Nitrobacter winogradskyi Nb-255: one gene and its partner. The protein of the gene in region 1 binds, or shares a complex with, the protein of each later gene. Links are inferred from orthologs where the notes say so. Each region holds a gene or a part of one and is shown in the gene's direction. Other genes may lie near its edges. The genes, in order: NWI_RS07880 and sdhA.

The links.
Region 2: the proteins of NWI_RS07880 (region 1) and sdhA are in contact, whole or in part, in a crystal structure (PDB 6C12), measured with the Escherichia coli proteins. The link is inferred for Nitrobacter winogradskyi Nb-255 from one-to-one orthologs.

What each region holds. Positions count from the first base shown.
Region 1 is NC_007406.1:1,643,113-1,649,533, reverse strand. The notes cover bases 1,233-4,184. They hold NWI_RS07880 (succinate dehydrogenase assembly factor 2), read left to right. Parts: upstream 1,233-2,540; coding sequence 2,541-2,828; downstream 2,829-4,184. Other genes in these bases: mfd (transcription-repair coupling factor), read left to right, coding at 2,825-4,184; recG (ATP-dependent DNA helicase RecG), read right to left, coding at 1,233-2,381. In the rest of the region: NWI_RS07890 (DUF502 domain-containing protein), read left to right, coding at 1-143; more of recG, read right to left, coding at 282-1,232; more of mfd, read left to right, coding at 4,185-6,349; NWI_RS07870 (GGDEF domain-containing protein), read right to left, coding at 6,358-6,421. UniProt on the Escherichia coli protein: An FAD assembly protein, which accelerates covalent attachment of the cofactor into other proteins.
Region 2 is NC_007406.1:3,034,914-3,041,303, forward strand. The notes cover bases 1,003-3,923. They hold sdhA (succinate dehydrogenase flavoprotein subunit), read left to right. Parts: upstream 1,003-1,511; coding sequence 1,512-3,335; downstream 3,336-3,923. Other genes in these bases: sdhC (succinate dehydrogenase, cytochrome b556 subunit), read left to right, coding at 1,003-1,104; sdhD (succinate dehydrogenase, hydrophobic membrane anchor protein), read left to right, coding at 1,134-1,508; NWI_RS14540 (succinate dehydrogenase iron-sulfur subunit), read left to right, coding at 3,559-3,923. In the rest of the region: NWI_RS14520 (malonate--CoA ligase), read left to right, coding at 1-558; more of sdhC, read left to right, coding at 703-1,002; more of NWI_RS14540, read left to right, coding at 3,924-4,341; NWI_RS18045 (OmpA family protein), read left to right, coding at 5,136-6,390. UniProt on the Escherichia coli protein: Two distinct, membrane-bound, FAD-containing enzymes are responsible for the catalysis of fumarate and succinate interconversion; the fumarate reductase is used in anaerobic growth, and the succinate dehydrogenase is used in aerobic growth.

The sequences.
Region 1 (6,421 bases):
CGACCTTGATTATGTCGGCCGGCGTGGTTCAGCCGAACTCCGATTCGCAGAAGAAGCTCGCGGCCCTCGCGGAAATGGCCCAGGCGGCGCGGGTCGCGAATGCCTCCAACCTCGCGTCGACAACGGCTGCGAAGGTTGACTGATGCCTGGAGCCCTTGCGCCTGACAGGGTGAGGAGCACAGGGTGAGGAGCGGAGGCTGTCCAGACCTCGACCTGTAGCGTTTTCTTCACGCGAATAGGTCTTTCATGCTCGGGGGCCAGCCCGGAGACATGCCTCGCTTTTAACCCGCGCCGAGCAGGGGCAGGGCTTCGTCGCGCTCAAACAGATACAGCAGGCATCGCAAGGCTTCGCCGTGCGAGCCCGTGAGATTCGGATTCTGCTTCAGAATGCGCAGGGCTTCGTCGCGGGCCAGCGTGATGAGTTGCGCATGGACATCCGAGCGCGCGACGCGATAGCCGGGCAGGCCGCTTTGACGCGTGCCGAGCACATCGCCTTCGCCGCGCAGCCTCAGGTCTTCTTCGGCAATGCGGAATCCGTCCGTGGTCTCCCGGATCACCCGCAGCCGGGCGGCTGACATCTCGCCCAAAGGCTCCCGGTAAAGCAGCAGGCACGTGGAGGGCTCCGAACCACGACCGATCCGGCCTCGTAACTGATGGAGTTGCGCCAGACCGAAGCGTTCGGCGTTCTCGATCACCATGATCGTCGCCGCCGGAACGTCGACGCCGACCTCGACGACGGTTGTCGCGACCAGCAGATTGATTTCGCCGGCCGCGAATTGCGCCATCACGCGATCCTTTTCGGGGCCGCGCATCTTGCCGTGAACAAGGCCGACCCTGTCGCCGAAGCGAGCCTTGAGGCTTTGGTAGCGCTGCTCGGCATCGCTCAGGTCGACGGCGTCGGATTCCTCAACCAGCGGACAGATCCAGTAAGCCAGCTTTCCCGCCTTCACGGCGCGGCCAACGGCGTCGATGACCTCGGTCAACCGGCCGTCGGAAACGGCGCGGGTATCGATCGGCTGCCGGCCCGCGGGCTTGTCGCGCAATTCGGAGACATCCATGTCGCCGAAATAGGTCAGCACCAGCGTGCGCGGGATCGGCGTCGCGCTCAGCACCAGGACATCGACAGCTTCACCCTTCGTCGTCAGCGCGAGGCGCTCGCGCACGCCGAAACGGTGCTGCTCATCCACCACCGCGAGCGCCAGCGATTTGAACGTGACCTCATCCTGGATCAACGCATGGGTGCCTACAAGCAGGTCAATGTCGCCTTCGGCGAGGCGCGCCGTGATCTCGCGCCGTTCCCTGCCTTTCTCGCGGCCGGTCAGAATCGCAACCCGCAGGCCGGCCCGTTCGGCCAGCGGCGCGATGGTCTTGATATGCTGGCGAGCAAGAACCTCGGTCGGCGCCATCAAGGCCGTCTGCTTGCCGGATTCGGCCACCGCGCAGGCGGCCAGCAGCGCGACCACGGTCTTGCCCGAGCCGACATCGCCCTGAAGCAGCCGCAGCATCCTCACCGGCTGCCGCAGGTCTTCGATGATCGCCGCGACGGCTTGCTGTTGGGATGCGGTGAGGGCGTAGGGGAGCGCATCGATAATCCTGTTGCGCAGGTGTCCGTCGCCCGCGTGCCGGTTTCCAGCCGGGCGGCGAAGCCGCGCGCGCACCAGCGTTAGCGCAAGCTGGCCGGCCAGCAGTTCGTCGAAGGCGAGGCGTGACCAGAACGGGCCTTCCGGCAGCGTATCAGTCAACTCCAGGGGGACGTGGACCCGGCGGAGCGCCTGAGCCAGCGGCGGAAAGCCACAGCGACGTAAAATCTTCGGATCGGTCCATTCGGGCAACACGGGCAGATTCTGCAATGCCTGCGCGATCGCGCGGCGCAACGCCCCCGGCGCCAGACCCTGGGTGAGGGGATAGACGGGATCGATGCCGGAAAGCTCCGCCAGCCCGGCTTCATCGACAACCCGGTCGGGATGCACGATCTGCAGCGTGCCGTCGAACATCTGCACCGTGCCGGACACATAACGCTTGCTGCCTGCGGGAAGCAGTTTTTCGACATAGCTCGGCTGAGCGCGGAAGTAGGTCAGGACGACGCTTCCGGTTTCGTCGCTGGCATAGACGAGATGCGGCGCGCGCGAGCGTCCGGGCGGCGCCGGGCGATGCCGGTCGACGCTCACCTCCAGCGTCACGATCGTGCCGGGGACGGCGTCACGGATTTTGGGTCGCGCCCTGCGATCGACGACGCTTGCAGGCAGGTGAAACAGCAGATCAACCAGCCGCGGCGTTTCATCGCGCGCGAGCAGGTGCCGGAACAGCCTGTCCTGCTTCGGTCCGACGCCGGACAGGCTGGTCACCGGTACAAAGAGCGGATTGAGCAGCGCGGGACGCATCTCAGGACTCGGGCGGAATGATCTGGACCAACTGCAAGCCTTGAATGCAAATCTCTGATTGCGCAATGCGCGAAACGGATGCTGACATCCATTATTCCGGAGGCTATATGGTGCCGGCCCGGCTCGTCCGGGCTTTTGGCGTTTGCCTGGAATAGACGAATGACGGGATCGACACGATCGAGCGAGGGCATGGATGACCGCCGCAAACGGCTGCTGTATCGCTGCTGGCATCGCGGGATGCGCGAGATGGACCTGATCCTCGGCCGGTTCGTCGATGAGGAGATCGGTTCATTGACCGAAGCGGAGTTAAAAGATCTCGAAAACCTGATCGAGGTTCCGGACCCGGACCTTTACGCCGCGCTGAGCGACGGCGCTCCGCTGGCCTCCGAATACCGGACCGCGCTGTTCGATCGCATCAAGTCGTTTCGGCGGGGACAGGGCGCATGAAAGCTTTTTCAAGGTCGCCTGCGGAATCGCTGTCACCGGGTCGTCCGCTGACGCTCGCGAATGTCGCGGAGGGCGCCGAGGGACTCGTCGTCTCTGACCTCGCGCGAGCCATCAAGGCCAACGCTACGCGGCGAGCCGCGGCGGTCAGCCTGACGGTGGTCTGCCGTGACGGTCCGCGGATGCAGCAACTGGCGCGGGCGCTCGAATTTTTCGCGTCGGACATTTCCGTGATGCAATTCCCGGCCTGGGATTGCCAGCCCTATGATCGGGTCTCGCCGCATGGAGGCGTGCTTGCGCAGCGCCTGACGACGCTGGCGCGCCTGTCTCGTCTAACCGGCAGCGAGACGCCTCTGATCATCCTCACAACGGTCAACGCGATCCTGCAACGCGTGCCCGCGCGCGAAATCGTCGCGTCTCAAGCCCTGTCGGTCGCACCCGGCAATGTGGTTCCGATGGATTCCATCGCCGCATGGCTCGAGCACAACGGCTACAATCGCTCTTCAACGGTCCGCGAACCCGGCGAATACGCCGTTCGCGGCGGCATCCTCGACCTGTTTCCGTCGAATCTCGATCATCCCGTGCGATTCGATTTCTTCGGCGACTCGCTGGAGTCGATCCGGTCATTCGATCCGGAAACCCAGCGCACGCTGTTTGACGTACGCTCGCTCGATCTGGTGCCGATCTCCGAATTCCAGTTCGTCACCGAAACCATCCGGCGTTTCCGGATGGGATACGTCGCGACTTTCGGCGCACCGGAACGCGATGACCTGTTGTATGAAGCTGTCAGCGAAGGGCGGCGGTATCCGGGCATGGAGCACTGGCTGCCGCTGTTTCACGAACGCATGGACACGCTGTTCGACTATCTTGACGGCGCATCCATCGTCATCGAGCCGCAGGGAGAAGACGCCGCGAGCGAGCGCTTCAAGCAGATCGCCGATTACCATGAAGCGCGCCGCGAGCCCCTTGAGCAAGCCGGCGGCGGCGTGCCCTACAAGCCGCTTCCGCCCGACCGTCTTTATCTGACGCCGGATGAGTGGGCAAAGCGCCTCAATGAAGCAGCTTTGGTGCGGTTGACGCCATTCGCGATGCCGGACGAATCCGTCAATATCATCGATGCCGGCGCACGGCAGGGGCGGAATTTCGCGCCCGAACGGGCTGACACCACTCTCAACGTTTTCGAGTCCGTCGGATCCCACATACAGGCGTTGCAGGCCGCGCGAAAGAAAGTCGTCGTGACGTTGTGGAGCGAGGGTTCGCGCGACCGCATGGCGAGCATGCTGAAAGATCACGGACTGCTCAACCTGACGAGCATCAATACCTGGCGTACCGTTCACGCAACGCCCCGCAATGAGGTCATGCTGGGCGTTGTCGGGATAGAATCCGGATTTGAAACTGAATCTGTCGCGGTCATCAGCGAACAGGACATCCTGGGCGATCGCCTGGTGCGGCCACCCAAGGCCAGCCGCAAACTCGAAAACTTCATCTCGGAAGTCACCAGCCTTGCGGCGGGCGATCTCGTTGTTCACGTCGAGCACGGCATCGGGCGTTTTGTCGGCTTGCAGACGCTTGAAGTAGGTGGCGCGCCGCACGATTGTCTGGAACTGCGTTACGCCAACGAGACCAAGCTGTTCCTGCCGGTCGAGAATATTGAACTGCTATCGCGCTATGGCTCCGATCAAGCCAATGTCGAACTGGACCGGCTCGGAGGCGGGGGCTGGCAGGCTCGCAAGGCCAAGCTGAAAAGTCGCATTCGCGAGATCGCAGGCGAGTTGATCAGGATCGCCGCGGAGCGGCATTTGCGTGAGGCGCCGAAGCTGCCGGTGCAGTCGGGCCTGTACGACGAGTTCTGCGCGCGCTTTCCCTACGAGGAAACCGAGGACCAGCTCGGCGCGATCCAGGCTTCGCTGGAGGATCTCGAAAGCGGCAAGCCGATGGATCGGCTGGTGTGCGGTGACGTCGGATTCGGCAAAACCGAAGTGGCCCTGCGGGCGGCATTCGCCGTCGCGCTGGATGGCAAGCAGGTCGCGGTCGTCGTGCCGACAACGCTGCTTGCGCGTCAGCACGCGAAAACGTTCACCGAGCGGTTTCGTGGTTTTCCGGTCAATGTCGCGCAGGCCTCGCGACTGGTGTCGCCGAAGGAGCTGGCCAAGGTCAAGAAGGGGATCGCCGACGGCTCGGTGGATATCGTCGTCGGCACACATGCCTTGCTCGGCAAATCCATCAAGTTCAGGGACCTCGGACTTCTGGTGGTCGACGAAGAGCAGCATTTCGGCGTCAGCCACAAGGAGCGGCTGAAGCAACTGCGGGCGCATGTCCACGTACTGACGCTGAGCGCAACTCCGATTCCGCGCACGCTGCAACTGGCCCTGACCGGCGTGCGCGATCTATCGATCATCGCCTCGCCGCCGGTCGATCGCTTGGCCGTTCGTACCTTCGTGGCGCCCCACGATCCCCTGATGATCCGGGAGGCGCTCCTGCGCGAACGCTACCGTGGTGGCCAGGCCTTCTATGTCGTGCCGCGCGTAAGCGATCTGGCCGAGGTCAAGGATTTCCTCGACAAGCACGTACCGGAGATGAAGGTCGCCGTCGCGCACGGCCAGATGCCGCCGACGGTAATCGAGGACATCATCTCGGCCTTCTATGACGGCAAGTACGATGTCCTGCTCTCGACAACCATCGTGGAGTCCGGGCTCGATATCCCGACCGCCAACACTCTCATCGTGCATCGCTCGGATATGTTCGGGCTGGCGCAGCTTTATCAGTTGCGCGGCCGGGTCGGGCGTTCGAAGCTGCGCGCCTATGCGCTGTTCACGCTGCCGTCGAAACACAAGATCACGGCGCAGGCCGAACGCCGGCTCAAGGTTCTGCAGTCGCTCGAAACCCTGGGGGCGGGATTCCAGCTTGCGTCGCATGATCTCGACATTCGCGGCGCGGGCAATCTGCTCGGCGAGGAGCAGTCGGGCCACATCAAGGAAGTTGGTTTCGAACTCTATCAGTCGATGCTGGAGGAGGCGATCGAGAATCTCAAGACCGGCGTGACGGAGATTGCCGACGATCGCTGGTCCCCGCAGATCACCATCGGGATGCCGGTATTGATCCCCGAGGATTACATTGCCGATCTGGCGGTTCGGCTATCGTTGTATCGCCGGCTTGCCGACCTCGATACCGATGATGAAATCGACAGCTTTGCCGCGGAGCTGCGCGACCGCTTCGGTAAATTGCCGGACGAAGTCCGATATCTGTTCAAGGTCGCGGCCATCAAGGCCTATTGCCGCCGCGCCAATGTCGAGAAGGTGGATGCGGGACCGAAGGGTGCGGTCATTTCCTTCCGCGACAACAAGTTCGCGCAACCCGATCGGCTGGTGTATTTCATCCGCCAGCATGGACAGGCGGCGAAGGTCCGTCCCGACATGAAAGTGGTGTTCTTACAGAACTGGGAAACCCCGGAAGAGCGCCTGATGGGCACCACCGAAATCATGCGGCAGCTTGCCAATCTCGCGGAGGATCGCAAGGCGGCGTAATGCGGTCGTTATGATGCCGCGCGCGCTTCACTGCTCAGGCGGGTGAGGAGCGATACCGCCGAGTCATCAAAC
Region 2 (6,390 bases), 1.4 Mb from region 1 along the record:
ACCGACCGGGAGAGCGGAAAGGAGCTGCCGCGCGAAAGCGTCGGCATGATCGAGGTCAGGGGCCCGAACGTGTTCAAGGGCTACTGGCGGATGCCCGAGAAGACCAGGACCGAATTTCGCGACGACGGCTTCTTCATCACGGGCGACATCGGCAAGATCGATCACCGGGATTACGTGCACATTCTCGGCCGCGGCACGGACCTCGTGATAACAGGAGGCCTCAATGTCTATCCGAAGGAGGTCGAAAGCGAAATCGACGCGCTCGCGGGCGTGGCCGAGAGCGCGGTCATCGGCGTCCCTCATCCGGATTTCGGCGAGGGCGTGACGGCGGTCGTGGTCCGCGGCAAGAATGGAGACATGACCGAAGAACAAATGCTGAAAGCGCTGGATGGGCGATTGGCGAAGTTCAAAATACCGAAGCGAATCATCTTTGTCGACGAACTGCCTCGTAACGCCATGGGCAAGGTGCAGAAGAATATTTTGCGCCATACCTATGCCGGCCTGTACGGATCGAAGGTCCCCGGCGGCTTCCTGCCGCATGATGTTAAGAAACTGTGAAGGCGGTGTTCCCAGCGGCTATCCGTCAACAGCGATATTGAACGTTGCACAGGCTGGCTCAACTCCATAAGTATATGAGCAGAATTGCTTGTCGCGGATCCCCAACAGGGCTTGCGTCGCGTGCCCGCAACCAGCGAAGCCATGATGACCGTCAGGATCGAACGACCGCTTTCGCCGCACCTGCAGATTTACCGCTGGACCCTGACGATGACGCTGTCCATCGTCCACCGCGCGACCGGCGTGGCGCTCTATTTCGGAACCCTGTTGCTGGTCTGGTGGCTGATGGCCGTGTCATCCGGGCCCGGCGCGTACGCCGCGGTCCAGTCCTTCACGTCGAGCTGGGCCGGACGGCTGATCGCGTTCGGGTACACGTGGGCGCTGATGCATCACATGCTCGGCGGCGTTCGCCACCTCGTCTGGGATCTCGGCTACGGATTCCAGCCGACCGAGCGTGAGTGGCTGACCAGGGCGACGCTGATCGGCGGCATTCTGCTCACGGCGCTGCTCTGGATCGCCGCCTATGCGATCGGAGGCGGAGGACGATGACCGCAACGCCGCCATCCGGCGCGAAGTCCATGCGGACCCCGCTGGGGCGGGTTCGCAACCATGGCTCGGCCCATTCCGGCACGACGGATTTCTGGCGCCAGAGACTCACCTCGGTCGCCATGATCCTGCTCATCGTACCGATGGTCGTGGTGATGATGATCCTGCTCGGCCGCAACCAGGCGGGCGCGGCGCAGATTCTCGGCTCGCCGCCGATCGCCATCATCATGCTGCTGTTCGTGGTCGCCAGCATCTGGCATATGAAGATCGGGATGCAGGTGATCATTGAGGACTACGTGCACGACGGAAAGCTAAAACTGGCGTCGATCATGGCGAACAACTTTTTCTCCGTGACCCTGGCGCTGACCGCCGCTTACGCCATCTTCAAATTGTCATCCGGAGTTTAGTTCATGGCCGGAAACGGCAACGCGGCGGCGGCCGTCAACGGCAAGGCCTATCCCATCGAAGATCATACCTATGACGTTGTCGTCGTCGGCGCCGGCGGAGCCGGACTGCGGGCCGTCGTGGGTTGCGGCGAGGCCGGCCTGCGCACCGCCTGCATCACCAAGGTTTTTCCCACCCGCTCACACACCGTGGCGGCGCAGGGCGGCATTTCCGCCTCGCTCGGCAACATGCACAAGGATGACTGGCGCTGGCATATGTACGATACCGTCAAGGGATCGGACTGGCTCGGCGATCAGGATTGCATCGAATACATGGTGCGTAACGCACCGGAGGCGGTCTACGAACTCGAGCACTGGGGCGTTCCGTTCTCCCGCACTGAAGACGGCAGGATCTACCAGCGCCCGTTCGGTGGCATGACGATCGATTACGGCAAGAGCCAGGCCCAGCGAACCTGCGCCGCCGCCGACCGCACCGGTCACGCCATGCTGCATACGATGTACGGTCAGGCGCTGCGCCGCGCCGCCGAATTCTTCATCGAGTTCTTCGCCATCGACCTGATCATGGACGATCAGGGCGCCTGCCGCGGCGTGATCGCGCTGAAGCTCGACGACGGCACGCTGCACCGCTTCCGCGCCCAGACCACCATTCTCGCAACCGGCGGCTACGGGCGCGTTTATGCCTCCTGCACCTCGGCGCATATCTGCACCGGAGACGGCGGCGGCATGGCGTTGCGCGCCGGCCTGCCGTTACAAGACATGGAGTTCGTCCAATTTCATCCGACCGGCATCTACGGTTCGGGCTGCCTCGTCACTGAAGGCGCGCGCGGTGAAGGCGGCTATCTGGTCAACGCCGAGGGCGAGCGCTTCATGGAGCGCTACGCGCCGTCCGCCAAGGACCTCGCCTCGCGCGACGTCGTCTCGCGGGCGATGACGATCGAAATCCGCGAAGGCCGCGGCGTCGGCAAGAAGAAAGACCACATCTTCCTGCACCTCGACCATCTCGACCCGAAAGTGCTTCACGAACGGCTGCCGGGCATTTCGGAAACGGTGAAGATCTTCGCCGGCGTCGACGTCACCCGCGAGCCGATCCCGATCCTGCCGACAGCGCACTACAACATGGGCGGCATCCCCACCAACTTCCACGGCGAGGTGGTCACCAAAAAGGACGGCAATGACAACGCGGTCGTGCCGGGCCTGATGGCGGTCGGCGAAGCCGCCTGTGTCTCCGTGCACGGCGCCAACCGCCTTGGCTCCAACTCGCTGATCGATCTCGTGGTGTTCGGTCGGGCCGCCGCCCGGCGCTGCGCCGAAAAGCTCACCGCCAACGCCGAGCAGCCCGATCTCCCCGCGAACTCCAGCGACATGGCGCTCGGACGCCTCGACAAATTTCGTTACGCCGCAGGCGGCACGCCGACCGCCAGGCTGCGCGAGAACATGCAACGCGTGATGCAGGCCAACTGCGCCGTCTTTCGCACCCAGGATACCCTGGCTGAAGGCCAGAAACTGATTCACCAGGTCCACGAAGGAATTTCCGACCTCGCCGTGTTCGATCGCTCGCTGGTATGGAACACGGACCTGATGGAGACGATGGAGTATGACAATCTCATCTCCCAGGCGGTGGTGACGATGGATTGCGCCGCCAACCGCACCGAGAGCCGCGGCGCCCATGCGCGCGAGGACTACCCGCAACGCGACGATCAGAACTGGATGAAACACACGCTGGCGCGGCTCAGCGATCGCGGCGTCACCACGATCGACTACCGCCCGGTACACGACTACACGATGACAAACGACGTTCAGTCGATCCCGCCGAAGGCGCGGGTATATTGATCCGAAGCCAGAGCCTTATCGCTTCTGTCGGGATCAGAGGCGAGGCTCTATGATCTTGATTTAACGCGTTTTCTTCACGCGAACCGGTATCCACTTCGCTCGAAAACGCTATAATAACGTCATGCGCGACCATGATCCGCGCATCCTTCGCGAGTAGATGGATGCGAGTAGATGGATCGCCGGATGAGACCCGCAATGACGGACATACAGCAAGGACGCACCGATGGTTAAGTTCGCGCTTCCGAGAAAGTCAAAGGTGACCGAAGGCAAAACCTGGCCGAAGCCGGGAAGCGCGACCGAAACCCGCGAATTCAAGGTCTATCGCTGGAATCCGGACGACGACGAGAATCCAAGGGTCGACACCTTCCATGTCGATCTCCACGAGTGCGGCCCCAGGGTGCTCGATGGCCTGATCTGGATCAAGGATCATATCGACCCGACGCTGACCTTCCGCCGCTCCTGCCGCGAGGGTGTATGCGGTTCCTGCGCCATGAACATCAACGGCCAGAATACGCTGGCCTGCACCCAATCGCTTCACGACATTCCCGGCGACGCGGTGAAGGTCAATCCGCTGCCGCACCAGCCGGTCGTGAAGGATCTCGTTCCCGACCTGACAAATTTCTACGCGCAGTATGCCTCGATCGAGCCGTGGCTGAAGACCGCGACGCCGACTCCGCAGAAGGAGTGGCGGCAAAGCCGCGAGGATCGCGAAAAGCTCGACGGCCTCTACGAATGTATCCTGTGCGCCTGCTGTTCGACGGCATGCCCGAGCTACTGGTGGAACAGCGATCGCTTCCTCGGCCCCGCCGCCCTGCTGCAAGCGGCGCGCTGGGTCACCGACTCACGCGACGAGGCCACCGGCGAGCGTCTTGACTATCTCGAGGATCCGTTCCGGCTCTATCGCTGCCACACCATCCTCAATTGCACCAAGGCTTGTCCGAAGAGTCTGAATCCAGCGGAAGCCATCGCCACGCTGAAGCTGAAGCTGGTCGAGCGCCAGGTCTGACTCCCGTGCAATGACGGGGCACAGCTGACGCGACTATCCTGCGCGCGCGGCAGCCGGCGCCGATGTCGGCAGCCGAAGGCGTGCCGTCATCGTCTCGAACAGCAGCTCCGGAACATCACAGCCCCGAACCCGTTATAGCGTTTCGAACGAAGCGGATGGCCTGTTCGCGTGAAGAAAACGCGTTGAACCAGGCTCGTCGCTTATCTTTTGTTTGAGCATGATCTTTTCCGAAAACCGTTTCCACTTTTCGGGATCATGCTTCCAGCGTTTCAGGTCCGGAGCAAATCGTCCGAGGTTGCGGGCGAGACCTGTCATCTGGAAACGCCGAATGGAGAAGCCTGATGGGGGATGAACCGACCGAAGTGCCGCCCGCGGAGCCTGGCCGTCCGACGGAGCCGCCTCGCGAAGACCCGCCAGGAAGCCCCCAGCCTGGTCCCGACATTCCGCCGCCAGCACACGAACCGGATGCGCCCGTCCCTCCGCGGGAATTACCCGGCCAGATGCCCGATGAGCTGCCGCCACAGGCTCCTCCGACACCGCCCGCGCAGCCTCCCGCCACGATGCATATGCGTCACCAAGCGTAATGCAACGGCGCGAGCCATCCAGGTCGGGGCAATCCAGGTCGGTGCAATCCGGATCGGTGAATGACAGGCGACGAATGCCGCATGTCTGATCCGCTCGCGCGAAAACGGATCACCGCCACACTCCAGCCTTATCGCTATCGATTGATCGGTTCCCCGCTCACTGACGGCAGGCTGGTCCTGCTGCCGAAATCTCTCTTGGAAGAAATAGCCATGACGCATTTTCGCCTGCTCCTGCTCGCCACGTCGGCTCTCACTCTCTCGTCGCTGACGGTGACGCCTTCACAGGCGCAATCCGGGCCGGTCCAGTTCGCGCAGGCAACGCCCTCGGGCGAGAACGGCGACAAGGACAAGCGGAAGGGACCGCCGAAAGCCGCACCCGATCGTCCGGCAGCCAGCCAGCCCGCGGCGGCGCCTCCTCATGCGCGCCCCAAGGCGCCGAAACCTCCGACGGCCGCTCCGCCGCGACCCGCCATACCCCCGGCGGCCCCGCCTTCGCGGCCGACAGCATCGCCACAGCGAGCAACACCTCCCGCTGCTCCAGAGACGCCTAGAGCCGCACCATCGCCTCAGCCAGCCACGCCGCCGGCTGCCCCGAAACCGCCCGCGCCGTCAGCCGTCGCCCCGCCGTCTCCACCAAAGGGCACGCCGCCGGCTGCGATGAAACCCGCTCCTGCGACGTCTGCTCCGATCGCGCCGCCACAAGCCACGCGACCCACGACGCCCCCAGCCGGCGCGGAGCCGAATGCAATGCGTCGCGACGAGCAAGGCCGTGGCAGATTCGAGCGCAACCGTGGTGAACCCGGTGGTCCCGGCGAGCGCCAGAAGGGCGCAGCGCCTGCGCCGAAGACAACCCCGGCGGCCGGATCGCCGTCCGACGCTCCAAAACCCGCGCCGGCGAACCCGCCCGTGGCCGCTCCGGCCGCAAGCCCCTCCCCCAATCCGAATGGAACCAAGGCCGGATCTGAGCCTCCCACCCCCGCCAGCCGGACCGCAAGGCCGGCAGGCGCGCCTCGTGCCCCCCAGGCGCCGCCGACCGTCACGGCTCCCCTGCCGCCGCCACCCCCGGTCGCCGACAAGGTCGTGGCGCCCGGCGCCGCGCCACAGGGACCCCGCCGCATCGAGGATTTTCGTTCCAGGCGGCAGGAGACGCAGCAGGGTGGCCGCACCATCATCACCGAACCGGGTCGCGTGATCGTGCGTGATCCGAGCGGACAGTCATTCATCCGGCACAACGAAAGTGATCGATTCCGCCGCGGGGCGCGGGATATCCGGCAGGAGCGCGTCGGTAACGACACCCGTAACATTGTGGTGCGGCAGGACGGCACGCAGATCATCACCGTCAACGATCGCGACGGACGGATGCTGCAACGAATCCGCCGTGACCCGCGCGGTCAGGAGATCGTCATCATCGACAACAGGCATCCCGGCCACGGCGGCCGGGGTGGTGCGCTCGCCGCAGGCGTCG